Regions from separate parts of the Streptomyces zaehneri genome, predicted to be linked through region 2. Evidence: riboswitches for the same ligand, from Rfam matches in the RefSeq annotation. Region 2 holds a riboswitch; each other region holds the start of a gene.
What was found. A riboswitch is a leader RNA that binds a small molecule or an ion and turns the genes downstream of it on or off. The one in region 2 is predicted to bind S-adenosylmethionine.
Positions count from the first base shown of each region.

Region 1: another riboswitch for S-adenosylmethionine. It lies ahead of QQM72_RS29800 (putative leader peptide); the one in region 2 lies ahead of QQM72_RS22610 (aminotransferase class V-fold PLP-dependent enzyme).
Region 3: another riboswitch for S-adenosylmethionine. It lies ahead of thrC (threonine synthase); the one in region 2 lies ahead of QQM72_RS22610 (aminotransferase class V-fold PLP-dependent enzyme).

Region 1 covers NZ_JASTTJ010000021.1:101,121-110,846, forward strand. Annotated here, with positions in the region: gene QQM72_RS29775 (DUF1684 domain-containing protein) at 1-745, opposite strand, end outside; gene QQM72_RS29780 (ABC transporter ATP-binding protein) at 742-2,424, opposite strand; gene QQM72_RS29785 (ABC transporter permease) at 2,901-3,890, opposite strand; gene QQM72_RS29790 (ABC transporter permease) at 3,887-4,846, opposite strand; gene QQM72_RS29795 (ABC transporter substrate-binding protein) at 4,855-6,477, opposite strand; gene QQM72_RS29800 (putative leader peptide) at 6,672-6,803, opposite strand; SAM riboswitch class IV at 6,823-6,932, opposite strand; gene QQM72_RS29805 (SAM-dependent methyltransferase) at 7,083-7,898, opposite strand; gene QQM72_RS29810 (kinase) at 8,220-8,807, shown strand; gene QQM72_RS29815 (YciI family protein) at 8,841-9,392, shown strand; gene QQM72_RS29820 (TetR/AcrR family transcriptional regulator) at 9,495-9,726, opposite strand, start outside.
Region 2 covers NZ_JASTTJ010000013.1:184,204-193,929, reverse strand. Annotated here, with positions in the region: gene qcrB (cytochrome bc1 complex cytochrome b subunit) at 1-1,361, shown strand, start outside; gene trpD (anthranilate phosphoribosyltransferase) at 1,505-2,569, shown strand; SAM riboswitch class IV at 2,649-2,765, shown strand; gene QQM72_RS22610 (aminotransferase class V-fold PLP-dependent enzyme) at 2,946-4,307, shown strand; gene QQM72_RS22605 (Lrp/AsnC family transcriptional regulator) at 4,340-4,621, opposite strand; gene QQM72_RS22600 (rhomboid family intramembrane serine protease) at 4,618-5,352, opposite strand; gene QQM72_RS22595 (hypothetical protein) at 5,526-5,765, shown strand; gene QQM72_RS22590 (NYN domain-containing protein) at 5,835-7,178, shown strand; gene QQM72_RS22585 (C40 family peptidase) at 7,390-8,424, shown strand; gene QQM72_RS22580 (C40 family peptidase) at 8,624-9,646, shown strand; gene QQM72_RS22575 (hypothetical protein) at 9,675-9,726, shown strand, end outside.
Region 3 covers NZ_JASTTJ010000020.1:40,216-49,941, reverse strand. Annotated here, with positions in the region: gene otsB (trehalose-phosphatase) at 1-849, shown strand, start outside; gene QQM72_RS28645 (KGGVGR-motif variant AAA ATPase) at 1,184-3,928, shown strand; gene QQM72_RS28640 (alpha,alpha-trehalose-phosphate synthase (UDP-forming)) at 3,976-5,388, opposite strand; gene QQM72_RS28635 (glucosyl-3-phosphoglycerate synthase) at 5,510-6,454, opposite strand; SAM riboswitch class I at 6,624-6,789, shown strand; gene thrC (threonine synthase) at 6,808-8,106, shown strand; gene QQM72_RS28625 (ubiquitin-like small modifier protein 1) at 8,226-8,501, shown strand; gene QQM72_RS28620 (cold-shock protein) at 8,955-9,161, shown strand; gene groL (chaperonin GroEL) at 9,530-9,726, shown strand, end outside.

The DNA of each region.
Region 1 (9,726 bases), on a different contig from region 2:
GGCAGGTGGCCAGATCGGTGTAGGCGCACGGCAGGTTCGCCGCCCGGTTGAAGTCCAGAACGACCGTGCCGTCGGCGGCGGGCGCGTCCAGCGCGAGCGCCCGGTTGGCCGCGTAGGTGGTGACCCCGGAGGTCGCGTCGGTGAACAGCACGAGCAGACTTCCCGGGCCGTGCCCGGGGAACGCGGTCAGCGCCAGCGGACGCCCGTCCAGCTCGAACTCGACCCGCCCCGGCGCGTCGTACACATGCTCCAGCCCCTCGACCGCCGCGCCCACGGTCGTCGGCCTGGGCTCGTCGAACGCCGTGTAACGGCCGGTCACCACCCAGCGGGGGTGCGGGGCGTAGGCCGGCGTGCCGGTGAAGCCGGTGCGCAGCGGTGTGTCCGGATGCCGGGGGCGGATGATGTCCTGCCCGCCGCGCTTGGCCACCTCGATGACGGCGTCGCCCCACACGGCGTCGACGCCGCCGCGCTCCGGGATCACTCCGAAACGGTGCTCGCCCCGGACGGCGGTTCCCTCGACGACCAGTTCCTCGCCCTCGTCGAGGACCACGACGATCCCGTCGGCGCCGGTGGACCACGCCCCCGGCGCGTCCGGGAAGCGTTCCGGCCGGTCACTCAGCCAGTGCAGGCCGGTGATCGCCAGAAACCCGTGCGGGTCGGCGAGCCGTGCCTCCTGCCGGTGGTGCCACTCCTGCCAGTCGTGGACGAAGGCTTCGAGTTCCGCCGACGTGTCCTGAACGGTCACAGGTGCTCCTTCGGTTGGTGCGGCAGGTCCCCGGCCGACGCGTGGCGGCCGCCGGGGATCGCCGCGAGCAGTTCGCGGGTGTAGTCGTGGCGGGGGTGCGTGAACAGGTCCTCGACGGCGCCCGTCTCGACGACGCGGCCGGACCGCATGACGGCCACCCGGTGCGCGATCTGGCGTACGACGGCCAGGTCGTGCGAGATGAACAGGTACGCCACGCCCGTGTCGGCCTGGAGTTCGGCGAGCAGGTCGAGCACCTGCGCCTGGACCGACACGTCGAGCGCGGACACCGGTTCGTCGCACACCACCAGATCGGGCGAGAGGGCGAGGGCGCGGGCGATCGCGACGCGCTGCCGCTGCCCGCCGGAGAGTTCCGCCGGGCGACGGTCCAGCACGGAACCGGGAAGCGCCACCCGGTCGAGCAGCTCCCGGGCCCGGGCGAGCCGGGAGGCACGGTCACCGACCCGGAACGCGCGCAGCGGCTCGGTGATCACCTCGCCGATCGAGAACCGGGGATCCAGCGAGGCGTACGGGTTCTGGTAGACGAGCTGGGCCCGTCGGCGCAGTTGCCGGGCCCCCGCGCCGCGGGCGGTCGTGACATCGGCGCCGTCGAACAGGACGCTCCCGGAGGTCGGATCGACCAGCCGCAGCACCAGACGGGCGGTGGTGGACTTTCCCGAGCCGGATTCGCCGACCAGGGCCAGTGTCCGGCCGCGGTGCAGGGTGAGACTGACGTCGTCGACCGCGCGCAGGGTGCGGACCGCGCCCGCGGCCGCGGGCAGCCGGAACTCCTTGACCAGGTTGCGGGCCTCGACCAGTGGTGCCCCGTCGGGAGCCGGTGCGGCGACCGCGGCCGTCACGCGCGGCCGGGCGGTGGTGAGACCGGGCGCGCTGGCCAGCAACCGCCGGGTGTAAGCGTGTTGCGGGTTCTCCAGGACGTCGCGGGTGGGCCCGGCCTCGACGACCCGGCCCTCGGACATGACCACGAGCCGCTGCGCGCGGTCGGCGGCCACACCGAGATCGTGCGTCACCAGCAGCACGGCGGTGCCGGACTCCTCGGTGAGGTGCTGGAGGTGGTCGAGAATGACGCGCTGCACGGTGACGTCGAGGGCGCTGGTCGGCTCGTCGGCGATGATCAGCTGCGGTTTCGCGGCGATGGCGACCGCGATCAGGGCCCGTTGGCGCATCCCGCCGGACAGTTCGTGCGGGTACTGCCGGGCGCGGGTGGCCGCGTCGGGCAGCCCCGCCTCGTCGAGGATCGCGATGGCGGCCGACGGAGCGGAGCGGCGGGTCGCCAGGCCGTGGATGCGCAGTACCTCGGCTACCTGCTCACCGATGCGTTTGACGGGGTTGAGCGACACCGTCGGGTCCTGCGGCACCAGACCGATCCGTGCGCCGCGTACGGTACGCAGCTCCCGCTCCGACAGTGCGGTGAGGTCGTGCCGGCCGAAGCGGACGGTACCGGCGTCGATGCCGCCGTTGGCCGCCAGCAGCCGGGTGATCGCGTGCGCGGTCGTGCTCTTCCCGGAACCCGACTCGCCGACCACCGCGGTGACCTGCCCCGGCCATACGTCGAGGTCCACGCCCCGCACCGCGCGCACGGTCCCGCCACGCGTGCGATACGACACGGACAGGCCCCGCACTTCCAGCAGCGCGGGCTCGTCCGCTGACGCCGCGTCCACGGAAGCCGCGTCGGTCGCGGCCTCGGGTGCGGCGGTCCTGTCGGTGGCGGCCGCGGCGGTGGCGGACTTGCCCGTCGTGGCCTTGTCGGCGACGACCTCGCCGGTTGCGGCCTCGGCTGGCGCCGCCTTGTCGACAGTGACCTCGCCGGGTGCCGCCTCGGCCGTCGTGGCCCTGCCGCTCGCAGCCTCGGCCGTCGTCGCCTTGTCGGTTGCCGTCCTGTCCGTCGCGGCCTTCTCGTTGGCAGCCTTGTCCGTCGCGGTTCTGTCGGTTGCGGTCTCGGCTGTCGCGGCCCCGTTCGTCGCGGCCGTGCCGGTCGTGGGGCGCCCGGTCGCGCTGTGGCCGGACACGCCCTGGCCGGTCACGGACTCGTGGGTCACGGACTCGTGGGTCGCGGACTCGTGGGTCGCGGTTTCTTCCGTCCCGGCTTCTTCCGTCACGGGTACGTCCGTCTCGGGTTCGTTCGTCGTGGGGCCGGTCATCGCTGTCGGGACCATTCGCCGTCCAGCGCCCGCGCGATGCGGTTGGTGGCCAGGCCCGTCGCCGCGATCGCCAGTCCGGGCAGCGCCGTGAGCCACCAGGCGTTGGCCAGGTAGTTGCGCCCGTCGGAGATCAAGGTGCCCCATTCCGGCGCCGGTGGGGGCGCCCCGTAGCCGAGGAAGCTCAGTGACGACACGGCGAGGACGGCGGCGCCGAACTCGAGGGTGGCGAGCACGATCACCGGGCCCGCCGCGTTGGGCAGGACGTGCCGGCCCAGCACCGAGTACCAGCGGGCCCCGCAGGAGCGCGACGCCTCGACGAAGACCGCCTGCCGTACCCGCAGCACCTCCGCGCGGGTCACCCGGGCGAAGCCGGCCACGCTGGCGATGCCGACCGCGACGGCCACCTTCACCGTTCCGTAGCCCAGCGCGGTGACCAGCGCCAGGGACAGGAACAGCGACGGAATCGACAGCAGTACGTCGACGAAGCGCATCAGCACGTCCTCGACCCAGCGGCCGACGAACCCGGCGACGAGGCCGATGAGGCCGCCGACCACGAACGCGAACCCCACCGCGATCAGGGTCGCCTTCAGCGACAGCTGGGCACCGTGCACCACCCGCGAGAACACGTCACGTCCCAGCTCGTCGGTGCCGAACCAGTGCCCGCCGCCGGGGCTCCGGAAGTTCTCCGCCGGCACCCCGTGCAGCGGGTCCTGTGAGGTGAACAGCCCCGGCCAGAACGCGGCCAGCACGACCAGCACCAGCACCAGCACCGAGGCCAGCAGCCCGGGCCGGCGCAGCAGGAACAGCGGGAACCGTCGCGGTCCGACACCGCGGCCGGTACTCGCGGGGCCCGGATGGGCCCCGGGATCCACCGGCCGGGCCAGGCCGGCCGCGGCTTCGACCGCTCCGACCGCCCCGGCGGTTTCTGCCGTTCCAGCGGTTCCTGCCGTTCCAGCGGTGACGCCGTCGGCAAGTGTCCGGCTCATGCGGGACGCACCTTCCTGCTCGCCGCCACCACGATCCGCGGGTCGAGCAGCGGGTAGACGAGATCGACGATCAGATTGGCCGCCACGAAGATCAGCGCCCCGAACACCACGACCCCCTGGACCAGCGGGATGTCCTGGACCGTGACCGCGGCGGCGGTCACCCGGCCCAGACCGTCGCGGGAGAACACCGTCTCGACGACGACCGAACCGGCGATCAGCTGGCCGGCCAGCAGTCCGACGACCGTCAGCGCCGGCAGCGAGGCGTTGCGCAGCGCGTGCCGCAGATGAATGCGCAGCCGGCCGGCGCCCTTGGCCCGGGCGGTCTCCACATAGGCCTGGTCCAGCGCCGTGAGCAGGCTCTTGGCCAGTACCTGCGCCACCAGGGCGCCGGTCGGGACCGCCAGCGTGACCGCGGGCAGTACCAGGCCCCGCAGCCCGTCGTTGCCGAACGCCGGGAACAGCCGCGTCCGGAAGGAGAACAGCTCGACGAGGACCAGCCCGACCCAGAACGTGGGCACCGACACCCCCAGCGGCGGCAGCGACAGCAGCAGCTGGCGCAGCCAGCGCCGGGTGGTGCAGGTCGCCAGCACCGCGAGCCCGCCGCCGAGGAACACCGCGAGGAGCAGTGCCGCCCCGGTCAGCTGGAGGGTCTGCGGCAGCGCGTCCGCCAGCGTCGAGGTCACCGGCCGCCCGGTGGACACCGAGTCGCCGAAGTCGCCGCGCACCGCCCTGCCCAGATAGTCGGCGTACTGCGCGAGAATCGGCTTGTCGAAGCCGTACTCGTGCCGCAGCGCGGCGAGTTGGGCCGGATCGACCTGGCCCGTGTCCGCTCCCGCGCCGGCCATCGCCGAGACGGGATCACCGGGCAGGTAGTCCAGCACGAGGAAGGACACCGTGTAGGCCGCCCAGAGCACTCCGAGGGCCTGCGCGAGTCGCTTGACCACATAGGGACGCATGCCGGCCGCTATCCGATCCAGGTGTCGTGCAGCTGGATCCGGCTGGAGGCCTCGAAGCCGAGGTTGTGCACCTTCTTCGCCACTCCCAGCTGGGTCTGAAGCTCCACCACGGGGACGACGTAGGCGTTCTGCACGATCAACTGCTGTGCCTGGGTGACGAGTTGCTTGCGCTTCGCCGCGTCGGTCGTCGCGGCCTGCCGGGTCAGCGCGGTGTCCAGCGGGCCGGCCGGCAGGTGGTAGAAGTTGGCCAGCAGGGTGGAGTAAGAGCTGCGCAGGATGTCCGGGTCGGCGCGGGTCACGTTGCCCCACACCGCGTCGAAGTCACCGGACTGAAGGGTCGGGGAGAACTGGGCGATCTGCAGCTGCTTGAGCACCACCTCGACACCGACGGCCTTGAGCTGTTGCTGGATCAGTTCCAGCGCGGGCTGGTTGGTGGCCGCGTTGGCGAACCACTTGACGGTCAGGCTCAGCTTCTTGCCGTCCCTGACCCGGACGCCGTCGCTGCCCGCCTTCCAACCGGCCGATCCCAGCAGGGACTTCGCCTTGGCGGCGTCGAAGGTCAGGTCGGAGCCGAGGTCGGTGTAGTCCGGTGTGGTGTGCGCCAGGATGCTGGTCGCCGGCACGGTGCCGGTCGGGAACACGGCGTCGACGATCTGCTGCCGGTCGATGGCGAACAGGATCGCCTGGCGTATCTTCGCGTCCTTGAAGAGCGGCCGGGAGTTGTTGAGCCCCAGGTTGAACACCACGCCCGGGTTGGCCCGTGCCTGGAGGTTCACCGCACCGCCCTCGAGCGCCGCCTCGTTGGCCCTGCCGACGCTGCCGATCGCGTCCACCTGGCCGGACTGCAGGCTGCCGGTGCGCACGCCCGCCTCGGGCACCACCTTGAACACCAGCTTGTCCAGGTACGCCTCGCCCTGCTTGGTCCACAGCGAGGAACCCCAGGCGTACTCGGCGCGCTTGGCCAGGGTGATCGACTGGTTCTGCACATAGCCGTTCAGCACGAACGGCCCGGAGCCGACCACGCCCTTGCTGCACTTCTCCTGCGGGCTCCTGAGCACGCTCGCCGACGACTCGATCCCCAGCGAGTGCGTGGCCGTGGCCTGGAGGAACTGCGCGTTGGGCTGCTTGAACCTCACCCGCACCGTGAGGGGGTCCACGGCGGTGGTGCTCTGCACGCCGCTCAGGTACCCCTGGGCGAGTGTGCCGAGGGCGCCGAGCTTCGGTACCGCGTCGAAGTTGTCCTTGACCACCTGCGCGGTGAGCGGTGTCCCGTCGCTGAAGGTCACCCCGGATCTCAGGTGGAACGTGAACGTCGTGGTGTCCGAGCTGATGTCCCAGCTCTTCGCGAGCCATGGCACGATCTTGCCGGTCTTGGGGTCCTGGTCGGTCAGGGAGTCCACGACCTGACGCAGTGAGTAGATGGTGTCGTTGCTGCCCACCTGCTGGGGATCCACGCAGCCGGCGTCGGAGCCCACCGCGAAGGTCAGGGTGCCACCCGACTTCGGGCTGCCGCCCTCGCCGCCCGAGCTGCCGCTGCCGCTGGACGAGCAGGCGCTGAGCAGAAGGCTGCCGGTCACGAGTGCGGCGAGCGCCGCCCACCGGGGGGTACGGGAATCCGGATGCGCTGTCACGGGATGGTTCTCCTACTCCAGGGTCACCGCGCGCATGCCGGTGCCGAACGCGGCCATGACGATGCGCGGAGGGTGCCGGCCACGCACGGGCCGGCGCTGCTCAGAACTGTTCAGGGGGAGGGGACGTCGACGACCGGGTCGACGGCGGCGTGACCGTGCCGTGGGCGAGGGTCAGCCTGCGGGGTGGGGCGTGATCAGCCCTGACACAGACAGCTGGCGGAGCGCTGGAGGTCGATGTGGCGCCTGCGCGAGAATCCGGAGAACAGTTCCGCGGTCGCGATCGAGGCACTCAGGTTGCCGCTGTGCCGCACTCTGGTCCTCCACATCTCAGGCCCCTGGACCGGGGCCACGCGCTTGCGGGGTCGGTGACCCTGCCGGGCTTTCACCTGGAGCACCCCACCGCGCAGGAGGGTTGCCGGTCAGCTAGCCAGGGCTTGATGCTGACACTCAATGCCGGGGCCGATCTTACGGAGCACTGACATTATCCGTCAATATCGGTAGGAGAGTTGAACAGCTCCGCCGCACCGGCCCTGACGGCGGGTGCGGCGGAGTGGCGTCGGCGCGCGCCGGCCGCCCCTGCGGTGCGGAGGGCGGCGGCGTGGATGCTACGGCTTGCGGGCGAGGCCGCCGTGTTCCGCGATGACGGCGGGGGCCGGGGAGGTGGCCTCCGGGCGCCACAGGGGGACCGGGACGACTCCGGGTTCCAGGAGTTCCAGGCCGTCGAAGTACGCCGTGATCTCGTCGACGGAGCGCAGGTTGTACGGGACGGCGCCGCTTTCGTTGTAGGCGTCCTGGGCCTCTTCGAAGACCGGGTCGATGCCCCGCGAACCGTCGTTGACGGAGAGGTAGCTGCCGGACGGCAGTGCCGCCATCAGGGTGGTGACGATGGAGCGGGCCTGGGCGTGGTCGGCGACGTGACCCAGGATGTTGCTGAGGATGAGCGCGGTGGGGCGGCTGAAGTCCAGCGTTTCCGCGGCGCGCGCCAGGATGCGCTCCGGATCCAGCACGTTGGCGTCGACATAGGAGGTCGCGCCCTCCGCGGTGGAGTAGAGCAGGGCGCGGGCGTGGGCCAGGACCAGCGGGTCGTTGTCGACGTAGACGATCCGGGTCTCGGGGGCGAGGCGCTGGGCGACCTCGTGGGTGTTGTCGGCGGTCGGCAGACCGGTTCCGACGTCCAGGAACTGCCGTACGCCCGCCTCGGAGACCAGGTACGTGATGTTGCGGCGCAGGAACGCGCGGCTGCTGCGCGCGATGGTGACGATGCCGGGGAACACGGCGGTGTAGGCGTCACCGGCCTGCTCGTCGACGGGGTAGTGGTCCTTCCCGCCCAGCCAGTAGTTCCAGATGCGGGCCGAGTGCGGCACCGAGGTGTCGATCTTCTGAGGTGCCGCTGCACCGGGCGTGGTCACATGGTCGGTCATGAGGGGCGTCCGTCTTTCGGCCGAGGCGTGGGCAGTTCGAGGCACAACCTACGTCCCAACGACCCTGGTACGTACACCCGTTCATATTTTCGGTCGGTTCGAACAGTGCTCTCGCGGAGACAACGGGGTCCACGTCCGGGTGCCGGCCGGTCCGGCCGCACCGTCGGGCCCGCCGCCGGCACCTTGCCAGGGGCCCTCGACTCGCCCTGCGTGTAGGTACATTGAAACGCCGAATCCCTGGGCCGGCCCCCGCCACCGCACGGATCCGGTTGCGACGCTGCGCGCGTCGGTGTCGCCCGGGCCGGTAGCGTGAGTGCCGTGATGGTGGGCACCCCAGAAACCCGGTTGGTCGTCCTGCGCGGCAACAGCGCCTCGGGCAAGTCGGCGGTGGCGGCAGGTCTGCGCGAGAGGTTCGGCCGGGGCCTGGCCCTGGTCGGGCAGGACAACCTCCGCCGGGTCGTGCTGCGCGAGCACGACCGCCCCGGCGCGGCGAACATCGGACTGATCGAGGCCGTCGCCCGCTATGCCCTGGACGCCGGCTACCACGTCGTCCTCGAAGGCATCCTCTACGCCGATCGGTACGGGCCCATGCTCGAACGACTGCGCGGGGAGCATCGCGGCCCGACCCACGGCTACTACCTCCATGTGCCGCTCGCCGAAACCCTGGTGCGTCACGCCACCAAGCCGATCGCCCACGAGGTCGGCGAGGCGGACCTGCGCTCCTGGTACCGGGAGCTCGATCTGCTGCCGGGGGACGTCGAGACGGTCATCGGCGCCGACAGCACGCTCCCGCAGACCGTCGACCGCATCCTGCTCGACACGGGCCTGGACCGGCTTCCCGCCCTGGTGCCGCGTCACCGGTCCCCCGGAAGCCCGTGCCCGCGCTCGTCCCCGCCGAAAGCCGGTTGAGATACCGGGCGGACTTGGGAAGGGTCTGCCGGTATGGAGTTCTTCTGCTACCACCGTGACCGGCCCGCCTCCGCCGCCCTGCGTGACGAACTGCTCGAGAAGCACTGGTCCTACATGGACGGGTACGCGGCGCAGATGATCGCCCGGGGCCCGACCTTCGACGCCGACGGCGACACCGCCACCGGCAGCGTGCACATCGTCGACCTCCCGGATGCCGTCGCCGCCCGCGCGTTCGCCTTCGACGAGCCCAACTACCAGGCAGGTGTCTACCGGGACGTGCTGCTGCGCCGGTGGCGCAACACGCTGGGGCGCACCATGTGGGACTTCCCCGGTGGCCGCAGCGGTGGCAGCCGGTACCTGGTGCTCGGGCTCGGCCCGGACACGGACGACGGCTTCGTCGTGCCGCCCGACCGGGACGAGCTGATCGCGTACGGGCCGCTGCTGTCCGACGACGGAGCCACCCGGGTGGGTACCGCGGTGCTGCTCAGAGCCCCGGACGCGGACTCGGCGCGCGCCGTTCTGGCCCCGGACCGGTATGCCGACGTCGAAGTCCACGACTGGCAGTTCGGCGGACGGCCGTCATGAGCCCGGTGTCGCCTTCTGTCCGACGCGGGTTTGCGTGACAGCGCAGGCATGAACGGCGAGCCGGTCGTCCGGGCGCCCTGATGCCCCGGGGCCTGTGAGCGTCTACTCCGGCCGGCAGCCGCGCAGGGCGGACGCGATCACGTCGTCCAGGCCGGGCCCGGTGACCTCCGGTGGCAGCAGGCCGCTGACCGTGAGCCCGGCATAGCCGTGCAGCGCCGCGAAGATCGGCAGGGCGACGCGCTCCAGCTCGCCCTGCCGCACCTCGCCCCGGCGCTGCCCGTCGCGGATCAGTTCGAGCAGCTGCTCGGACCACAGGTGGGCCGTCGCGCCCAGT
Region 2 (9,726 bases):
TGATGTCCGAGGCGTTCAGCTCCACCCTGCACATCTCCTTCGAGGTGCGCGGCGGTCTGCTCATCCGGCAGATCCACCACTGGGCGGCGCTGATCTTCCTCGCCGGCATGTTCGTGCACATGATGCGCGTGTTCTTCACGGGCGCGTTCCGCAAGCCGCGTGAGGTCAACTGGCTGTTCGGCTTCCTGCTGTTCGTCCTCGGCATGTTCACCGGTTTCACCGGTTACTCGCTCCCGGACGACCTGCTCTCCGGCACCGGTGTCCGCTTCACCCAGGGCGCGATCCTGTCGATGCCGATCGTCGGCACGTACATCTCGATGTTCCTGTTCGGCGGGGAGTTCCCGGGCCACGACTTCGTGGCGCGGTTCTACTCGATCCACATCCTGCTGCTGCCGGGCATCATGCTCGGGCTCGTGGTCGGCCACCTGATCCTGGTCTTCTACCACAAGCACACGCAGTTCGCGGGCCCCGGAAAGAGCAACAAGAACGTCGTCGGCATGCCGCTGCTGCCGGTCTACATGGCCAAGGCCGGAGGCTTCTTCTTCCTGGTCTTCGGTGTGATCGCGGCTGTCGCTGGCATCGCGCAGATCAACCCGATCTGGGCCATCGGCCCCTACCGTCCGGACCAGGTGTCGACCGGCGCCCAGCCCGACTGGTACATGGGCTTCGCCGAGGGCCTGATCCGCTTCATGCCGGGCTGGGAGATCAACCTCTGGGGTCACACGCTCGTCCTGGGCGTGTTCATCCCGCTGGTGCTCTTCGGTGTGGTCCTCGCGGCGCTGGCGATGTACCCCTTCATCGAGTCGTGGGTCACCGGCGACAAGCGCGAGCACCACATCCTGGACCGTCCGCGCAACGCGCCCACCCGTACGGCCCTGGGCGTCGCCTGGGTCACGATGTACATGATCACGCTGGTCGGCGGTGGCAACGACCTGTGGGCCACGCACCTCCACCTGTCGATCAACTCGATCACCTGGTTCGTCCGGATCTTCTTCTTCGTCGGACCGGTCATCGCGTACGTCTTCACCAAGCGGATCTGCCTCGGCCTCCAGCGCCGGGACCGGGAGAAGGTGCTGCACGGTCGCGAGACCGGCACCATCAAGCGCCTGCCGCACGGTGAGTTCATCGAGATCCACGAGCCGCTCAGCCAGGAGCAGCTGCACACCCTCACGGCGCACGAGCAGTACGAGCCGGCCGCGATCGGCGCCGCCGTCGACGAGAACGGCGTCGAGCGCAAGGTGACGGGCAAGGAGAAGCTCCGCGCCAAGATCAGCGGGGCGTACTTCGGTGAGGACCAGCAGATTCCGAAGGCCACCGTGGAGGAGTACAAGGAGATCACGAGCGGCCACGGCCACCACTGATCGCTGAGGCGTCGCCACGCCGCAGGAAAGGGCCCCGTCCGGTCTTCGGACGGGGCCCTTTGCCGTGCCCACGGGCTGGATAGGGTGGGGTGCACCTTGTCACGAGGCGCACGACGTACACGACGACACACGCAGGAGCGGCTATGAGCGCTGTGACCCCCGCTGGAGGCGACACCGCGGCGGGCCGTTCCTGGCCCGAGGTGCTGAACGGTCTGCTGTACGGGCGCGACCAGGACGCCGACGCCACGTTCTGGGCGCTGGACCGGATCATGCGCGGCGAGGCGACCGACGCGCAGATCGCGGGGTTCGTGGTGGCGCTGCGGGCCAAGGGCGAGACCGTCGCGGAGATCAACGGGCTCGTCCGGGCGATGTACGAGCACGCCAACCTGATCGAGGTGCCCGGCCGGACCGTCGACATCGTCGGCACCGGCGGTGACGGCGCGAAGACGGTCAACATCTCCACGATGTCGGCGATCGTGGTGGCCGGCTCGGGCGCCACGGTCGTCAAGCACGGCAACCGGGCGGCGTCCTCCGCGTCCGGCGCCTCCGACGTCCTGGAGAAGCTCGGCGTCAATCTGGAGCTGACCCCGCGGCGGGTGGCCGAGGTGGCCCAGGAGGCCGGGATCACCTTCTGCTTCGCGATCAAGTTCCACCCGGCGCTGCGTCATGTGGGCGCCGCGCGCGGCCAGTTGGGCATCCGCACGGTGTTCAACGTGCTCGGCCCGCTGACCAACCCCGCCAAGGTGCGGGCCCAGGCGGTCGGGGTCGCGGACCCGCGGATGGCGCCGGTCGTCGCGGGCGTCTTCGCCGAGCGCGGCAACTCGTCCCTGGTCTTCCGGGGCGACGACGGTCTCGACGAGCTGACCACGACGGCCACGTCCCATGTGTGGGTCGTCCGCGACGGCAAGGTCACCGAGGAGACCTTCGACCCGCGTGACGTCGGGCTCGAGCTGGTCCCGGTCGAGGCTCTGCGGGGCGGGGACCCGTCGTACAACGCGGAGGTCGCCCGCCGCCTCCTGGACGGCGAGACGGGCCCGGTGCGGGACGCCGTGCTGCTGAACTCGGCGGCGGCGCTGGTGGCCCTGGAGCCGGGCTCCGGGACCCTTGCCGGGCAACTGCGCGACGGCATGGAGAAGGCGGCCGAGTCGATCGACTCGGGTGCGGCCGGACGGGCGCTGGAGCGCTGGGTCGCGGCCACCCGGGCGTGACGCCTCGCCGCTGAGGTCCGTCCCGCGATCCGGACACGGGTTGCGGGACGGCGATCACTTCACGTACGTTCCCGTATCAGGTCATGAGTGACAGTCATGAGGCCCCGGCCGACTGTCCGGCAACCCTCCGTCCGTGGCGGGGTGCCCCGGGTGAAGACCAGGTCGTAGGCAGCGAGGTCTACGGCAAGCGCGGACCCCTCGCACTCTTCTGAGTGAGCACCGCCAGGGGTCCTGGTCGTTCGAGGGAGTCTTCCGTGAGCAAGCGAATGCGATAGGGCGTAGAGCCCCGCCTCCGCACACCCCTTTCACCTTCCTCCGTGCTCGAGCCATGCCCGCTCGCACGGCGGTTCACCCTTGCCTCTCACGGGAGTTCGCCATGTCTGTCTCCACCGCTGCCGCCGCCCGTACCGTTTGTGCGCCGCTGCCCGTTCTCGGCCGGGATGTCACGGTCCCGCTCGTGACGGGCGGCGAGGTCACCTACGCGGCGCTCGACTACGCGGCCAGCGCCCCCGCCCTCCAGCGCGTCTGGGACGACGTCGCGGCCTACGCCCCGTACTACGGCAGCGTCCACCGGGGCGCCGGCTACCTCTCGCAGCTGTCCACGGACCTCTTCGAGAGCGCCCGCAGGACGGTGGCCGGGTTCCTGGACTGCCGCCCCGACGACCAGCTGGTCTTCACCCGCTCGACGACGGACTCCCTCAACCTGCTGGCGCGGGCCCTCCCGGCGGGCTGCCAGGTCTTCGTCTTCGAGACCGAGCACCACGCCTCGCTGCTGCCCTGGCAGGACGCCCGGGTCACCTACCTCAACGCCCCGCGCACCCCGCGCCAGGCCGTCGAGACGCTGGAGCGGGCCCTCGCCGACCGGGACCCCCACGGCCCGGCCCTGGTCTGTGTCACCGGCGCCTCGAACGTCACCGGCGAGCTGTGGCCGGTACGCGAGCTGGCGGCCGCCGCGCACGCCCACGGCGCCCGGATCGTCGTGGACGCGGCCCAGCTCGCCCCGCACCACCCGGTCTCCGTGCAGGAGCTCGACGTCGACTGGATCGCCTTCTCCGGTCACAAGCTGTACGCGCCCTTCGGCTGCGGTGTGCTGGCCGGCCGCGCCGACTGGCTGGTGGCGGCCGACCCGTACCTCGCCGGCGGCGGCGCCAGCCGCAAGGTCACGCGGCGCGAGGACGGGGGAGTGGACGTGGAGTGGCACGAGAGCGCCGCCCGCCACGAGGCCGGCTCCCCGAACGTGATCGGCGCCTACTCCATCGCCTCCGCGTGCAAGGCCCTCACCGAGGCCGGCTTCGACAGCCTGGTCGCCCGGGAGGAGTACCTGATCGCCAAGGTGCGGGCCGGTCTGGCCGAGGTCCCGCAGGTGAAGGTGCTGTCCCTGTTCGGCGACGACGCGCCGCGGGTCGGCGTGATCTCCTTCGTCGTCGAGGGCTGGAACAGCTCCCACTTCGCAGCCGCCCTCTCCGCCGAGTACGGCATCGGGGTCCGCGACGGCCTGTTCTGCGCCCACCCGCTGGTGCGCACCCTGCTGGGCAGCGACCCCGAGACCCAGGGCGAGTGCGGCGCCCCCGAGGCGGCTCCCGGCGAGAAGTCGCTCAACGCGATCCGGGTGAGCTTCGGCGCGGGGACCCCGGACGAGCACGTGGAGCGCTTCGTGAACGCGGTGCGCGAACTGGTGAGCGAGGGCGCGCGGTGGCAGTACCGGACGGAAGACGGCCGCTGCGTGCCCGCGGTCTGAACGACGGTCCGCCGGAGGCGGTGTTCAGCCGGTCAGGAGTCCAGCCCGATCGCGAACGCCGCCTCCAGGTCGTGCTGCGAGTAGGTGCGGAAGGCGACGTGCGTGTCCGTGCCCTCCACCCCGGGGATCTTGCTGATGCTGCCCGGGATGACCTCCGCCAGGTCCTCGTGCTCCTTCACCCGCACCATGGCGATCAGGTCGTACGTCCCGGTGACGGAGAAGACCTCGCTGACGGAGTCCAGCGAAGCGATCCGCTCCGCGATCTCGGGAATCCGGTCCACGCTGGTCTTGATGAGGACGATCGCGGTGATCACGGCTGGTTCTCTCCCTCGGGAGCCGGAGCTGGGGCGGGCCTCACTCTACGCGTACGCCCGAAACGGGCCCACGCGTAGAGGAGCCCCAGGCCGAAGCCCACCAGGTGCGCCAGATAGGCCACCCCCGGCCCCTGGGCGGCCCGCCCCGCCGCCACCCACTGCAGGGCCGCCCAGAAGGGCAGCACGACCCATGCGGGGAAGCGCAGCGGCAGGAAGAACAGGAACGGCAGGAGGCTGGTCACCCGCGCCCGGGGGAAGAGGTACAGAAACGCGCCGAGGACCGCGGAGATCGCCCCGGAGGCGCCGACCAGGGACTGCGACGACTCGGCGTTGGCGGCGGCGTAGCCCAGCAGGGCCAGGTAGCCGCAGCCGAGGTAGAAGAGCGTGAACTCGACGCGGCCCATCCGGTCCTCGGTCATCGTCCCGAAGACGTAGAGGAAGAGCATGTTGCCCAGCAGGTGCACCCAGCTGCCGTGGACGAAGAGGGCCGTGGCCGGGGTCAGGGCGGCCCGTGGCGCGCCCTCGAAGAGCTCGCCGGGCACCACGCCCCAGCGCCGGAAATAGGCGCGCTGCGCCGCCAGCAGTTCGTCGCCGGAGCCGTACGCCGGATTGAAGCCCGAGGCGGGCCCGATCAGGAAGATCAGGCAGCACAGCGCGATCAGTGCGTAGGTCACCGGCGCCGGGCGGTTGCGGACCACCCTGCCGACCGTCCCGTTCCAGTCGCCGATCATGAGAACAAAGCATGACGTAACCGGACGCGCTCGTCCGGACCGCCTCGCCGCCGCGGACGGATGGGCGGCGAGTACCCGCCAGGCCGTAGGGTTACGAGCCATACGCGCGGGGGAGCCTCCGGCCCGACCCCGTCAACCGGAAGCACGACACTAGAAGGAAGCGGACAGCCACGATGACGGTTCCCCTGCCGACCGCCGCGACGCGGTGGCGCTGCACTCTCTGCGGCAACCTCACGCGGTTCGACGTGACGCGCTCGTCGAAGGTCGTCGAGTACGTGCACCTCGACCTCGCCGGTGAGCCGAAGGTCGAGGAGCGCGAGGTGGTCAGTGAGACCATCGAGTCGGTGCGGTGCCGCTGGTGCAACGCCGTGGACCAGGTGGAACTCGTGGATCGGCCGGGCGCCGGTTCCTGACGATGGGGGTCCCCCCGCTCGAGCGAAGCCGAGAGTGGGGGAGGCCCGCACAGTATTGGGGTGTGACGGATGGTGGAGAGCGCAGGCGGGGGGCCGGGCGACGGCGCCGCCGAGATGCTCGACCGTCCGCTGCCGGACGGCGTGCGGCGCAGGGTCGTACAGATCGTCTCCGACGGCTTCGGCGGGCTGACCGTCGGCGAACTGCCCGTCCAGTTGCGGCAGTACGCCCGGTTCGCGCCGAACCGGCGGGCGAAGTTCGCGGGCAACGCGATGGCGGCCGCGCTGGAGACCGATCCGCTCTTCCGGCAGCGCATCGCCGAGAAGTTCAGAGAGGCCCAGCCGGAACTCGCCGGCGCTCTCGACTCCGGCTCGCCGACCCCGGCCGCGGACCCGCACGAAGTGGCGGCCGCGGCCTATGTGCTGCGGCCCGTCGGCTGGGTGAAGCTGGTCACCGCGGCCGGTGAGGAGGCCCAGCGGGCGGACGCCGAGCGGGCCGGCGAGGAGAGCCGGGCCGAACTGGAGCGGCTGCGCGAGGAGCTCGACCGGGCCCGTGAGCAGTCCCGGGCGGGCACCGAGGGGCTGCGCGCCGAGCTGGACGCCGCGAAGAAGGAAGCGGAATCGCTCCATCGCAAGCTGCGTTCGGCCCTCAGCGACGTGAAGCGGGGCGAGGCCGCGCTGCGCAAGGTGCGCGGCGAGCTGGAGACCGTGCGCGCCGAGGGGCAGACCCAGGTGTCGGCCGCGGAGAGTGAGACGCGGCGGCTGAAGGCGCGGCTCGGCGAGGTGGAGGCGGCGCTGGAGGCCACCCGGCGGGCGGCGCGCGAGGGGCGCAGCGTCGAGGACATGCGGGTGCGGCTGCTGCTGGACACGGTGCTCGACGCGGCCCAAGGGCTGCGGCGGGAGCTGGCGTTGCCGCCGGTGTCGGTGCGTCCGGCGGCAACCGTCGACGCGGTCGAACCGGGACGAATGACCCCGAAGGACATCGCCACGCGGGCACTGTCGGAGAACGATCCGGCCATTCTCGACCAGTTGCTCGCGCTGCCCCAGGCCCATCTCGTCGTCGACGGCTACAACGTCACCAAGACCGGCTATCCGCAGATGCCGTTGGAGAAGCAGCGGCTCAGGCTTCTCGGGCAGCTCTCGCAGCTCGCCGCGCAGACCGGCGCCGAGGTCACCTGCGTCTTCGACGGGGCCGAGCTGGCCGCTCCGGTGCTGCTCGCGCCGCCGCGCGGGGTGCGGGTGCTGTTCTCCAAGCCGGGTGTCACGGCCGACGAGCTGATCCGTCAGCTGGTGCGGGCCGAGCCGCCGGGCCGGCCGGTCATCGTCGCCTCGACCGACCGTGAGGTGGCCGACGGGATCGCCAAGGCGGGTGCCCGACCGGTGGCTTCCGCGGTACTTCTGAAGCGGCTGTCCTAAACGTCGAAGTTCCAGGTTTATTGACCGAATTGGCGGGATCGTCACGCAACGTAGCGTCAATCGAGCATGACTGCACGTGAGTTGATTGAAAAAACTGCGTTGCGTGATGGGTTTTTTTCTCCTGAGGATTTGAACTGATCACGGCGAGGTCACTAAGGTCAGGGCTCGTATCTCCAAACGGGTGATCACTCAAAAGAAGGAGCCCGTCTCCGTGGCGTCCCACCGTCGACCGAAGCAGCCGAGTCGCGCACGCGTGACCGTGCTGACCACCGCAGCCGCCGCTGCCGTCGTACTGAGCTCGCAGGCCGCCAACGCGGCGCCCAGCGAGAAGCTCACGAAGGACGAGGTCAAGACCAAGGTCGACAAGCTCTACGAGGACGCGGAGCAGGCCACCGAGAAGTACAACGGTGCCAAGGAGAAGCAGGAGAAGCTCCAGAAGGAGATCTCCACCATCCAGGACAACGTCGCTCGCGGTCAGGCCGACCTCAACGAGCTGCGCGACTCCATGGGCCTGGCGGCCGCGGCCCAGTACCGCACCGGGTCCATAGACCCCTCCCTGCAGCTGCTCCTCTCCTCGAACCCGGACGACTACCTGGACAAGGCGTCCGCCGCCGACCAGCTCAGCGCCCAGCAGGTCGAGGCCCTGAAGAAGATCCAGGAGAAGCAGCGCGAGCTCGCCCAGGAGCGCAGCGAGGCCTCCACCAAGCTCAAGGACCTCGCCACCACCCGCACCGAACTGGGCAAGAAGAAGAAGGAAGTCCAGGCCAAGCTCACCGAGGCGCGCAAGCTCCTCAACACGCTGACGGCCAAGGAGCAGGCGTCCCTCGCGGCCGCCGACGCCCGCGCCAGCCGCGACGCCGGCGACCGCGTGGACCTCGGCGACTCCCCGACGGGCTCCGGCCGGGCCATGGCCGCCTTCCAGGCCGCCCAGAGCCAGCTCGGCAAGCCCTACCAGTACGGCGCCACCGGCACCGCCACGTACGACTGCTCGGGCCTGACCTCCTGGGCCTACGCCCAGGCCGGCGTCTCCATCCCGCGCACCTCGCAGGCCCAGGCCAACGCCGGTACGCGCATCTACTCCCAGAGCGCCCTCAAGGTCGGCGACCTGGTCATCTTCTACGGCGACCAGCACCACGTCGGCTTCTACGCGGGCAACGGCCAGGTGCTGCACGCCCCGCGCACCGGCACCGTCGTGCGCTACGAGTCGATCAACAACATGCCCTTCCAGTTCGGCGTCCGGATCTGATCGGTCCCGGGATCGGGACACCACGCCGCCCGAACGGGCGAATTACCGCAACGAGAAGTGACCCCACGCCCCGCCGGTGACCTGCGTCAGCGGCGGGGCGTCACTGTGCGTCGCCGCCGAGGTCTTTGGCCGACCCCCCACCTCGGGGCTACTGTCTGCCGCGTTTCCCTGTCCGCCAGCGGAAGGAGCGCGGCATCCCGTGGGGTCCCATCGCCGCCTTGCACAGTCCGGGTTCGACCGGGGCGCCACCGGCGCCCTGAGCGTGCTGTCCGTCGCGGCCGCCGCACTCGGCGCCGTGTCCGCCGTACCGGCCACGGCCGCTCCGCACGACGACACCCGCGCCGAGGTGGACCGTCTCTACGAGGAGGCCGAGAAGGCCACCGAGGCCTACAACACGGCCGACGAGCGCGCCGACACCCTGCGGGGGCAGGTCGGCGTGGCCCAGGACCACATCGCCCGGCAGCAGGAGCGCATCAACGGCCTGCGTGGACAACTCGGTTCGCTGGCCGGCGCCCAGTACCGCTCCGGCGGCTACGACCCCTCCCTGGCGCTGCTGTTCTCCGACGACCCGGAGGAGTACCTCGCCAAGGCGTCCGTCCTCGACCGGATCACCGACCACCAGGCCGGGGAGCTGAGGGAGCTCCAGGGCGCCATGCGCGAACTCACCCAGGAGCGCGCCGAGGCCGCGGGCAAACTCGCCGAACTGGAGAAGAGCCGCAAGGCCGTCGCGCGGCACAAGCGGACCGTGGAGCAGAAGCTCGCCAAGGCACGGCAGCTGCTCAACACCCTGCCCTCCGCGGAACGCGCCGCCTTCGACCGGGCCTCCCGCTCCGGCCGGGACGCCATGTCCGACCTGTCGGGCGCCGTCCCGGCCTCCGGCCGCGCGGGCGCCGCCGTGGCCGCCGTGCGCTCCGCGCTCGGCAGGCCGTACGTCTGGGGCGCCAACGGGCCCACCGGGTTCGACTGTTCGGGCCTCATGCAGTGGTCGTACGCGCAGGCCGGGATCTCGCTGCCGCGCACCTCGCAGGCCCAGGCGCACGCGGGCCGGCGGGTGCCGCTCTCCCAGGCCCGACCCGGCGACCTCGTCACCTACCGCTCCGACGCCAGCCATGTCGGCATGTACGTCGGCAACGGGCAGGTCATCCACGCCCCCTATCCAGGGGCGCCGGTGCGCTACGACCCGGTCGGGATGATGCCCGTCTCGTCCGTCACCCGGCCCTGAGCGGAGCCGCCGCCGTACGATCGGGAGGATGGCTGGTCGAGGGCGGGCGCGCGGACCCGGGGTGCTGGGGCTCTGCCTGC
Region 3 (9,726 bases), on a different contig from region 2:
CTCCGACGTCCCCTCCCTCTTCCCGTTCCGGTCACCCCGGCGGGCCGCGCCGCGCTCGACGCGATCGTCGCCCGGCCCGCCGGCGCGCTGGTCGCGCTCGACTTCGACGGCACCCTCGCCCCGATCGTCGAGAACCCGGAGGACGCCCGGGCCCACCCCGACGCCGTCCCCGCGCTCACCGCCCTCGCGCCGAAGGTCGCCGCCGTGGCCGTCATCACCGGGCGGCCCGCCGAGGTCGCCGTACGGCACGGCGGGTTCGCCGGGGCCGAAGGACTGGAGCACCTCTGCGTCCTCGGCCACTACGGCGCCGAACGCTGGGACGCCCGCACCGGCGCCCTCAGCGCCCCGGCCCCGCACCCCGGAGTGGCCGCCGTCCGCGCCGAACTCCCGCGGGTCCTGGCCGCCGCCGGGGACCTGCCGGGCGTCTCGGTCGAGGAGAAGGGCGGCCGGGCCGTCGCCGTCCACACCCGCCGCGCCGACGACCCCCGGGCCGCCTTCGAGGCGCTGCGGGCCCCGCTCACCGACCTCGCCGCCCGGCACGGCCTGATCGTCGAACCCGGCCGGATGGTCCTCGAACTGCGCCCGCCGGGCATGGACAAGGGCGTCGCCCTGCTGGAGCACGTCCGCGAGACCGGCGCGCGGTCCGTCCTCTACGCCGGCGACGACCTCGGCGACCTGCCCGCCTTCGCCGCCGTGGAGAAGCTCCGCGCGGACGGTGTCCCCGGGCTGCTGGTGTGCAGCGGCAGCGCCGAGGTCGGCGAACTCGCGGAGCGCGCGGACCTCGTCGTCGACGGGCCCGCCGGCGTCGTACGGCTGCTGGCCTTGCTGGCGGCCAGGATGGCTGACTGAAGGTCGAATCCGCAGTGTTGGTCGGCCGGTTTCGGCTTCGTGAACAGAGAAATCGTCACGCAGAGTCGTCGCGCCGCGCCGTAGCATCACCCGCATGGTCGACGGAACTGCGTACGCACGACCTGCGGGCCTTGGCACAGGAACTCAGGCTGTCACCAGAGGCTCAGGACGCACTGAAGGGGTGCGCCCGGCCCCGGGTCAACGGCCGCGCCCTCCAGAAGGTCGAGTCCCACGCGTTGCACGAGGCGTGGCGGTACGGTGCGGATCTGGAAGCGGCTGATCAGAAACTCGCCTTGGACGCGCTGCGTACCTTGATCTCGGAGTCTCGGAAGTGATGGACGGCGTGAACAGCGGAGTGAGAGCGCAACCGGACCTTGGCGATCATGGCGATACCGTGCCTGGTCGTCTCTTCACCTGGGTGGATGTCGACGAACACCTTGCGTTTCTGGCGGCTGTCGGGCGCTGGCCCGACTGGTTGTTTGAGGCGGACGCCTGGTGGGACCAACTGGTGCTGACGATCACACCGGAAACGACCGAAGACAACGTCCGTGGTTGGCTGGACCGTGCCTTGGGCCGAGGGTCGGTGCGAGGAGCAGAGGGCGAACTGGTGCTTGCCCTGGACCGGCCGAGCGGCCTCGGTACCGAAGGCATCCCCGTGACACTCCATCGTGCAGAAGGCAGGGTGGAGAAGCGACGAGTCCCCCGTCTGACGGAGCGCCGGACAACTGCCGAACTGGCAATGAGCCTTGCCCGACCGCTCGCGGACGGTTTCCCCGGCGATGTCCAGATGATCGCATTCCACTCCTTCAAGGGTGGTGTGGGCCGCACGGTGCATGCGGTCGCCCTTGCCGATCACTTGGCTCGACTCGGACAACGCGTCCTGCTGATCGATGCGGACCTCGAGGCACCGGGCATCACCTGGATGCACCAGGCCCAGGGCGGAACCTGCGACATCGCCTACGAGGATGTTCTTGCGCTTCTGCACGGCACGACCGGTGGAGACCTGTCGTCCGTGGTCGACATCGTGCGCGGCTACCTCGCGGGACAGTACGTTGTCGGAGGTACCGGCCAGGGGAAGCTTGCGATTCTGCCGGCCACGCGTCGCTCCCGGCTCGGCCCCCCGCGTATCGAGCCGGTCGACCTGCTCACTCCTGATCGGTCGAAGTACTTTCTCACCGAGTCCCTGGCGGAGGTTGCGGCAGCGGCTGATTTCGATGTGGTGATCGTGGATCTGCGAGCCGGCGCATCCGAGCTGTCCGCGCCCGTGCTCCTCGACCCTCGGGTGCAAAGGGTGTTCGTCACTACCCTCAGCAGCCAGTCCCTGGACGGAACGGTCCGCATGATTCGGCAGTTGGGAGCCAAGGCCCCCGCGCTCCTGGGCCGAGACCCCGCGCCGGCCGCCGTAGTGACGCAATACCGCATGGACGTCCACGACGCTGATGCCGAGGCTGCCCGGGAAGTCCTGGTACAGGCCCTCGACGACGTGCTCGGAGTGACGGAGGGCGACGAGCACGAGCTGGAGTTCTCGCTGGACTCGCAGGCGGTGACGGTTGCTCTGGTCAGCCCATTTCGCGATGAGTTGATCGCGCTGCCGCGCAGTTGGGACGACGTGGTCGATGTCGTACGCCGCTGCGGGCTCGGGGACAGGGTGGCCGAACTGGCCCCACAGCCCCTGCTGGAGGCGGTGGGGAACGAGGCTGACGTTCCCACGAGCGTTGAGGAGCGCCGAAGCGCCCTGCGTGAACGCGCGGCGTCGCTCGTCTTCGCCGAACGCACCGGTCTGGACGGCGCGCTGGGCTTCCTGTCCACCGAGCCGTTGCAGCGTCTGATCGGCGATCACCGCAGTTCGTTGCCCGTGACCGTGGTCGTGGGGGCCAAGGGTGCCGGAAAGACGTTCACGTTCGCACGGATGTGTGCTGCCGGAAGCTGGTCGGACTTTGCCCGCAGAGCCAGGATGCAGGTCTTGGACGATGCGCTCGTCGTGCCTGTCCTTGATCCCGCCAACCTTGACCAGCAGCCCACCGGGGACGGGCGTACCGGACCACAGGATCTGCGTGACCGGGCCGCGGGAGGCCGGGGAGCCACTCGTAGTCAGATCCTCAAGGTGCTCAACGATGCCCTGCGCTCTGGCGACGACAGCACCGACTCCTACGTCTGGCTCAACGTCTGGCTGCGCTGCATGGCGATCGCCGGCGGCAGCGAGGTCGCCCCGGACGCCGGCTTCGACGCGGAACGGGAACTCCTGGCACTCGGCGCACAGCGGAAACTGCTCTTCGTCTTCGACGGGCTGGAGGACTTCCTTCAGGAACTCGAAGGCGAGGCCAAGCGCGTGGCACTGCGCACTTTGCTGGTCGAAGTGCCCGACTGGTTGCGCTCGCTACGCGGACGTCCGCTCGGCGTGGTGGTGTTCGTCCGACGTGACCTGGCGACGTGGGCGATCCGGCAGAATCTCGGCCAGTTCCTTGACCGATATGAGGCCTATGCTCTGAGGTGGGACGCCCAGGAGGCACTCCGGCTTGCCCTGTGGGTTGCCGTGACCGCCCGGGCCGTGGCGAAGCCCGACCGGGAACTCATGGAACTGTCGTACGAAGACATCGCTCAGGCGCTCCGCCCTGTGTGGGGCGCCAAACTCGGCTCGGACAGTTCGCATGAAGCCTGGTCGGAACGCTGGGTGCCGGCGGCGCTGGCCGATTTCAATGATCAGGTGCAGGCCCGGGACGTCGTGCGCTTCCTCCGGCAAGCTGCGGACCTGTCCGCAGGAGACGAACAGACGGACCGCCTGCTCGTTGCGATTGCCATGCGCGACGCGCTCGCGATGTGCAGTTCGGAGAAGGTCAAGGAGATCGGCCAGGAGAACAAACAGCTCGGCGAACTACTGCGAGGACTGGAACGGTATGCGCCGGAGGTATTGATGCCCTTCAGCGCGGAGGACGTCGGGCTGGATGCTCCCGGTATCGCCGCACTTGTCGAAGCAGGTGCGTTGGCCAGGGATTCTGACGGACGCTACCGGTTGCCGGAGATTTATCGGCACGCACTCGGATTCAGGACTCAGGGGCGGGCTCGCGTCGTGCGCAGGTGAATGGCAGGGCCCGCCGGCGTCGTACGGCTGCTGCGGGAGCTGGCCGCTCAGCTCGGCTGAAGCTCCCGCAGCGCGTTCAGCTGGTCCAGGAACCACCGGGCCGGGGGAAGCGCGGTCGCCGCCGCGGACAGCCGCTTCGTGCGCTCGGCCCGCTCCTCCGGCTTCATGGTCAGCCCCTCGTGCAGGGCACGGGCGGTCTCCAGGATGTCGTACGGGTTCACCGTGATCGCGTCCTCGCGCAGCTCCCAGTAGGCACCCGCCTCGCGGGACAGCACCAGCGCGCAGCCCTCGTCGGAGACGACCGGGACCTCCTTGGCGACCAGGTTCATGCCGTCCCGGATCGGGTTGACCAGGGCCACGTCGGCCAGCCGGTAGGCGGCGAGGGAGCGGGCGAAGTCGTCCTTGAGGTTCAGCAGGACCGGGGTCCAGCCGGGCGTGCCGTAGGCCTCGTTGATCTCCTCGGACAGGCGCCGCACCTCGGCCATGTAGTCGCGGTAGACGGCGAGGTCCTGGCGGGAGGGGTAGGCGAAGGCCACGTGGACGACCTGTTCGCGCCACTCCGGGTGGTCGTCGAGCAGCTGCCGGTAGGCCAGGAGCCCGCGCACGATGTTCTTGGACAGCTCGGTGCGGTCGACGCGGACGATCGCCTTGCGGCCCTCGCCGATCTCCGCGCGCAGCGCCACCATGCGCTCGTCGACGTCCGGCCGGTGTGAGCGCTCGCGCAGGAAGTCGGCGTCCGCGCCGAGACCGTGCACGCCGATCTGCGTCTTGCCGGGTCCGCCGGCGAACTCCGTACAGCACAAGGTGAACGCGTCCGCCCAGCGCCGGGTGAGGAAGCCCAGGCGGTCCGCGCCGAGCATGCCGTGCAGCAGCTGTTCGCGGATGTCCCCCGGCAGCAGCGCGAAGTAGTCCACCGGCGCCCACGGCGTGTGCGAGAAGTGGCCGATGCGCAGGTCAGGGCGCAGCTCACGCAGCATCCCCGGCACCAGACACAGGTGGTAGTCCTGGACGAGGACCGCCGCGCCGTCCGCCGCCTCCTCGGCCAGCGCCTGCGCGAACGCCCGGTTGTAGGCCTCGTACGACGCCCACTGGCGGCGGAACTCCGCGTCGAAGGCGGGCTCCAGCGGCGTCTGGTAGAGCAGGTGGTGGACGAACCACAGCACGGAGTTGGCGATGCCGTTGTACGCGTCGGCGTGCACGTCGGCCGGAACGGCCAGCATCCGAACGCCCTCCTCGCCGACACCGCGCCGGACCGCCTCCCGGTCGCCGTCGGAGAGCGCCGAGCACACCCAGAGGGCGCCCGCCTCGGGGCCGATGGCCGACAGGCCGGAGACCAGCCCGCCGCCGCCGCGTTTCGCGTGCAGCGAGCCGTCCTCGCGTACTTCGTAGGAGACCGGGCCGCGGTTGGACGCGACCAGCACCTCGGCGGCCGGGGCGGCAGTGTCGTGCGTGGAAGCCATACGCCTCAACCTAGCCCGGTCGGGAAACGCTCAAACGTACGGTCGCGCTGTGTGGACGGGCCGTATCTGGCCGGATATCGCCGTTATCGGCGCTATCGCCGTATACGGCCCGTCCGACGCGTTACGCGACCTTGCGGGTCGCGTACTCCGCGATCTCCGCCATCGGCGGCCGTTCCTCGGTGTCCACGGAGTACGTGCGCGGCTCGAAGCCGTCCGCGCTCCGTTCGAACTGGGTGAGGGACGGGCGGATCAGGTGCCCGCGGGCCAGCCGGAGCTGGGCGGTGCGGTAGATGGCCGCCGCCATCCGGCCCAGCGCCTGCCCGTCCTGGTGACGGTGCTTGCGCACGCCGATGTCGACCTGGGCGAGGGCGTCCAGGCCCACCAGGTGCAGGGCGTCCACCAGCATGCCCAGCTCCACGCCGTAGCCGACGGGGAAGGGCAGCTGCTCCAGCAGGCTCCGGCGGGCCGCGTACTCGCCGCCGAGCGGCTGCACGAACCCGGCCAGCTGCGGCCAGTGCATGTTGAGCAGCGGGCGGGCCATCAGCTCGGTGACCCTGCCGCCCTGGCCGGCCGCGCCGCCCAGCGGACGGTCGTACATGCCCTTGACCAGATCCACCCCGGGGTCGGTGAGCAGCGGGCCGACGATCCCCGAGACGAAGTCCGAGGAGAACTCCCTCAGGTCGGCGTCGATGAAACAGACGATGTCCCCGGTGGTGACCAGCAGGGAGCGCCACAGGACCTCGCCCTTGCCGGGCACGGCCGGTATCCGCGGCAGGATGTCGTCCCGGTGGACGACCCGCGCGCCGGCCGCCGCGGCCACCTCGGACGTACGGTCGGTCGATCCCGAGTCGACGACGACGATCTCGTCGACGAGCGGGACCTGGTGCATGAGGTCGTGACGGATGACCGCGACGATGTCGCCGACCGTCTCCTCCTCGTTCAGCGCGGGCAGGACGACGGACACCGACTGGTTCGTGGCGCGCTTCGCGGCCAGGATCCTGTGGAGCGGACGATCGGTCACGGACCAGGAGCGGGTGGCCAGCCAGCGCTCAGTTTCTCGAAGCACAGTCTGCGGCTCCTCACTGTCGTGATCACACCGGGTGCACGGGAGGTGACCGTGTGATCCATCTCGCGGTTCGGACGACTCTCTCAACTGTCCTGGCCTTCGGTTACAGTCTTGAACAACGCGGATGACCATCGCATGTCCGAGGTCGCCCGCGTTCACAACTTCATACCGCTCATCCAGAGGGGCAGAGGGATACGGCCCGATGAAGCCCCGGCAACCCTCCAGCCGGTCTCGTAACGATCACTGATCCACGTGGTGATCGCTTCGCGAGGCTCCCGGCTCGGGAAGGTGCCAAATCCGTCTCACGGCGAGATGCGTCGTGAGGAAGATGAGGAGAAAGGGCCTCGCCTCACATGGCTGCGCAGACTGTTGCAAGCACCACCGACTCTACGACGTCCTCTGCTGTCGACCTCGGTCCGGCCGCGGCGTTGACCTGCCGCGAGTGCGGCCACCGTGTGCCCCTCGGCCCGGTCTTCGCCTGCGAGGAGTGTTTCGGCCCGCTCGAGATCGCCTACGACTTCTCCTCCTACGACACGGAGGAGCTCCGCAAGCGCATCGAGGCGGGGCCCGCGAACATCTGGCGCTACGCGCCGCTGCTGCCCGTCCCCGCGGACGTGGCCGACAAGCCCAACATCAACCCCGGCTGGACCAAGCTCGTCCAGGCCGACAACCTCGCCCGTGAACTGGGCGTCGACGCCGGCAAGCTCTTCGTCAAGGACGACTCCGGCAACCCGACGCACTCCTTCAAGGACCGTGTCGTCGCCCAGGCCATCGAGGCCGCCCGCGCGTTCGGCTTCACCACTCTCTCCTGCTCCTCCACGGGCAACCTGGCCGGCGCCGTCGGCGCCGCCGCCGCCCGGGCGGGCTTCCGGTCCTGCGTGTTCATCCCGCACGACCTGGAGCAGGGCAAGGTCGTCATGGCCGCGGTCTACGGCGGCGAGCTCGTCGGCATCGAGGGCAACTACGACGACGTCAACCGCTTCTGCTCCGAACTCATCGGCGACTCGGCGGGCGAGGGCTGGGGCTTCGTCAACGTCAACCTGCGGCCGTACTACGCCGAGGGTTCCAAGACGCTGGCGTACGAGATCTGCGAGCAGCTCGGCTGGCGGCTGCCGGACCAGCTGGTCGTGCCGATCGCCTCCGGCTCCCAGCTCACGAAGATCGACAAGGGTCTCCAGGAGCTGATCAAGCTCGGGCTGGTCGAGGACAGGCCGTACAGGATCTTCGGAGCGCAGGCCGAGGGCTGCTCCCCGGTCTCCGTGGCCTACAAGGCCGGGCACGACGTGGTCCGCCCCCAGAAGCCGAACACCATCGCCAAGTCGCTGGCCATCGGCAACCCGGCGGACGGTCCGTACGTCCTCGACATCGCGCGGCGCACCGGCGGCGCGGTGGAGGACGTGAACGACGAGCAGATCGTCGACGCGATCAAGCTGCTGGCGCGGACCGAGGGCATCTTCGCGGAGACCGCCGGCGGTGTGACGGTGGGCGTGACGCGCAAGCTGATCGAGAGCGGTCTTCTCGACCCGACGCTCACCACCGTCGTGCTGAACACGGGCGACGGACTGAAGACCCTGGACGCGGTGGCCGGCACCGGGCTGACCGCGACCATCCGTCCGAACCTGGAGTCGTTCCGGGACGCGGGTCTCGGCTGAGAGTTCCGTCGTTCGTCTGCGGGCCGTGGGGCTGGTCGCGCCCACGCGGCGGCAGCCGCACGATCCAGACAGCCCCGCGCCCCTTCTGGGCGCTCCGCCTGACCGGAGGTCGAAAGAGAATGAGCGTCAACGTCCGCATCCCCACCATCCTGCGCACCTACACCGGCGGCCAGGCCGAGGTGAAGGCCGAGGGGGCGACCCTCGGTGAGGTCATCGCCGACCTGGAGAAGAACCACACCGGCATCGCCGCCCGGGTCCTGGACGACCAGGGCAAGCTGCGCCGGTTCGTCAACGTGTACGTGAACGACGACGACGTCCGCTTCGAGCAGGGTCTGGAGACGGCGACCCCGGACGGCGCGGGCGTCTCGATCATCCCGGCCGTCGCAGGTGGCTGACCGTAGTTCAGTACCCATCGGTAGTAACCGTCGGTAACAGCGATTACCGAGTGTTCATCGAATTGCCCTCTCCGCGATAGAAGCGGAGGGGGCAATTCAGTGTGGTTGAGCGCGGTACAGTTGGGGAACCCGGTCCGGATCGCCGGATCCGGAGCCTTTGATTTCTGCCCCGCGCCCGATGAGAAGCAGCCAATGTGTGCGCCTCTTTCGTGGCTTTTGTGGCTTATGCAGGGCCCGACTTGCCCTTAATTCAGGCGAATTCTCGCCACATTCCGGATCCCGCGCGTCCGGAATTCTCGTCCGACTGACCTGTTGCAGACGGCAGTTGGACAGATACATTCAGCCGCGGTCGACGCGTTCCGGCGCACGCCCCCAAGCCAACCGGGGGGTGAGGTCTGACCCGGATCCGCGAAGTGCGGATCCGTGCAAGGGCCAGTAATAGGGGAGTTAGGCATGGCTCAGGGCACCGTCAAATGGTTCAACGCGGAGAAGGGGTACGGCTTCATCGCGGTCGACGGTGGTGCGGATGTTTTCGTCCACTACAGCGCGATTCAGATGGACGGCTACCGCACCCTGGAAGAGGGTCAGCGGGTCGATTTCGAGATCTCGCAGGGTCAGAAGGGGCCGCAGGCGGACATGGTCCGGCTCGCGACCGGCTGAAGCACGCGCCGACTGAAAGCGTCGTTCTTCTGTACAACTGACGAAGGGCTCGCACCCCCACGGGGGGCGAGCCCTTCGGCCTGTCCGGGGACGTCCGCTCGGTCTGTCCGGGGACGTCCGCGAGGCGTCGGCGAGCCGTCCGTGCGGGGTGTCCGGAAGGGCACGGGTCCGGCGGAGGCGCTTGCACTCTCATGGGTCGAGTGCTAATCATTGGCGTTAGCACTCTGAAGGTGAGAGTGACAACGAGGACCGGGTCGGTGAGGCCCGCAGGCCAGGTGGGGCAAGGAACCACGAGGCCGGCGAGCCGTCCGTCGCGGGCGCCAGCGCGGTCCGGAGCAATCCACCCCAGTCCGGGAGGACCACTTCACATGGCCAAGATCATCGCGTTCGACGAGGAGGCACGGCGCGGCCTCGAGCGCGGCATGAACCAGCTCGCGGACGCCGTGAAGGTGACGCTCGGCCCCAAGGGCCGCAACGTCGTCCTCGAGAAGAAGTGGGGCGCACCCACGATCACCAACGATGGTGTTTCCATCGCCAAGGAGATCGAGCTCGAGGACCCGTACGA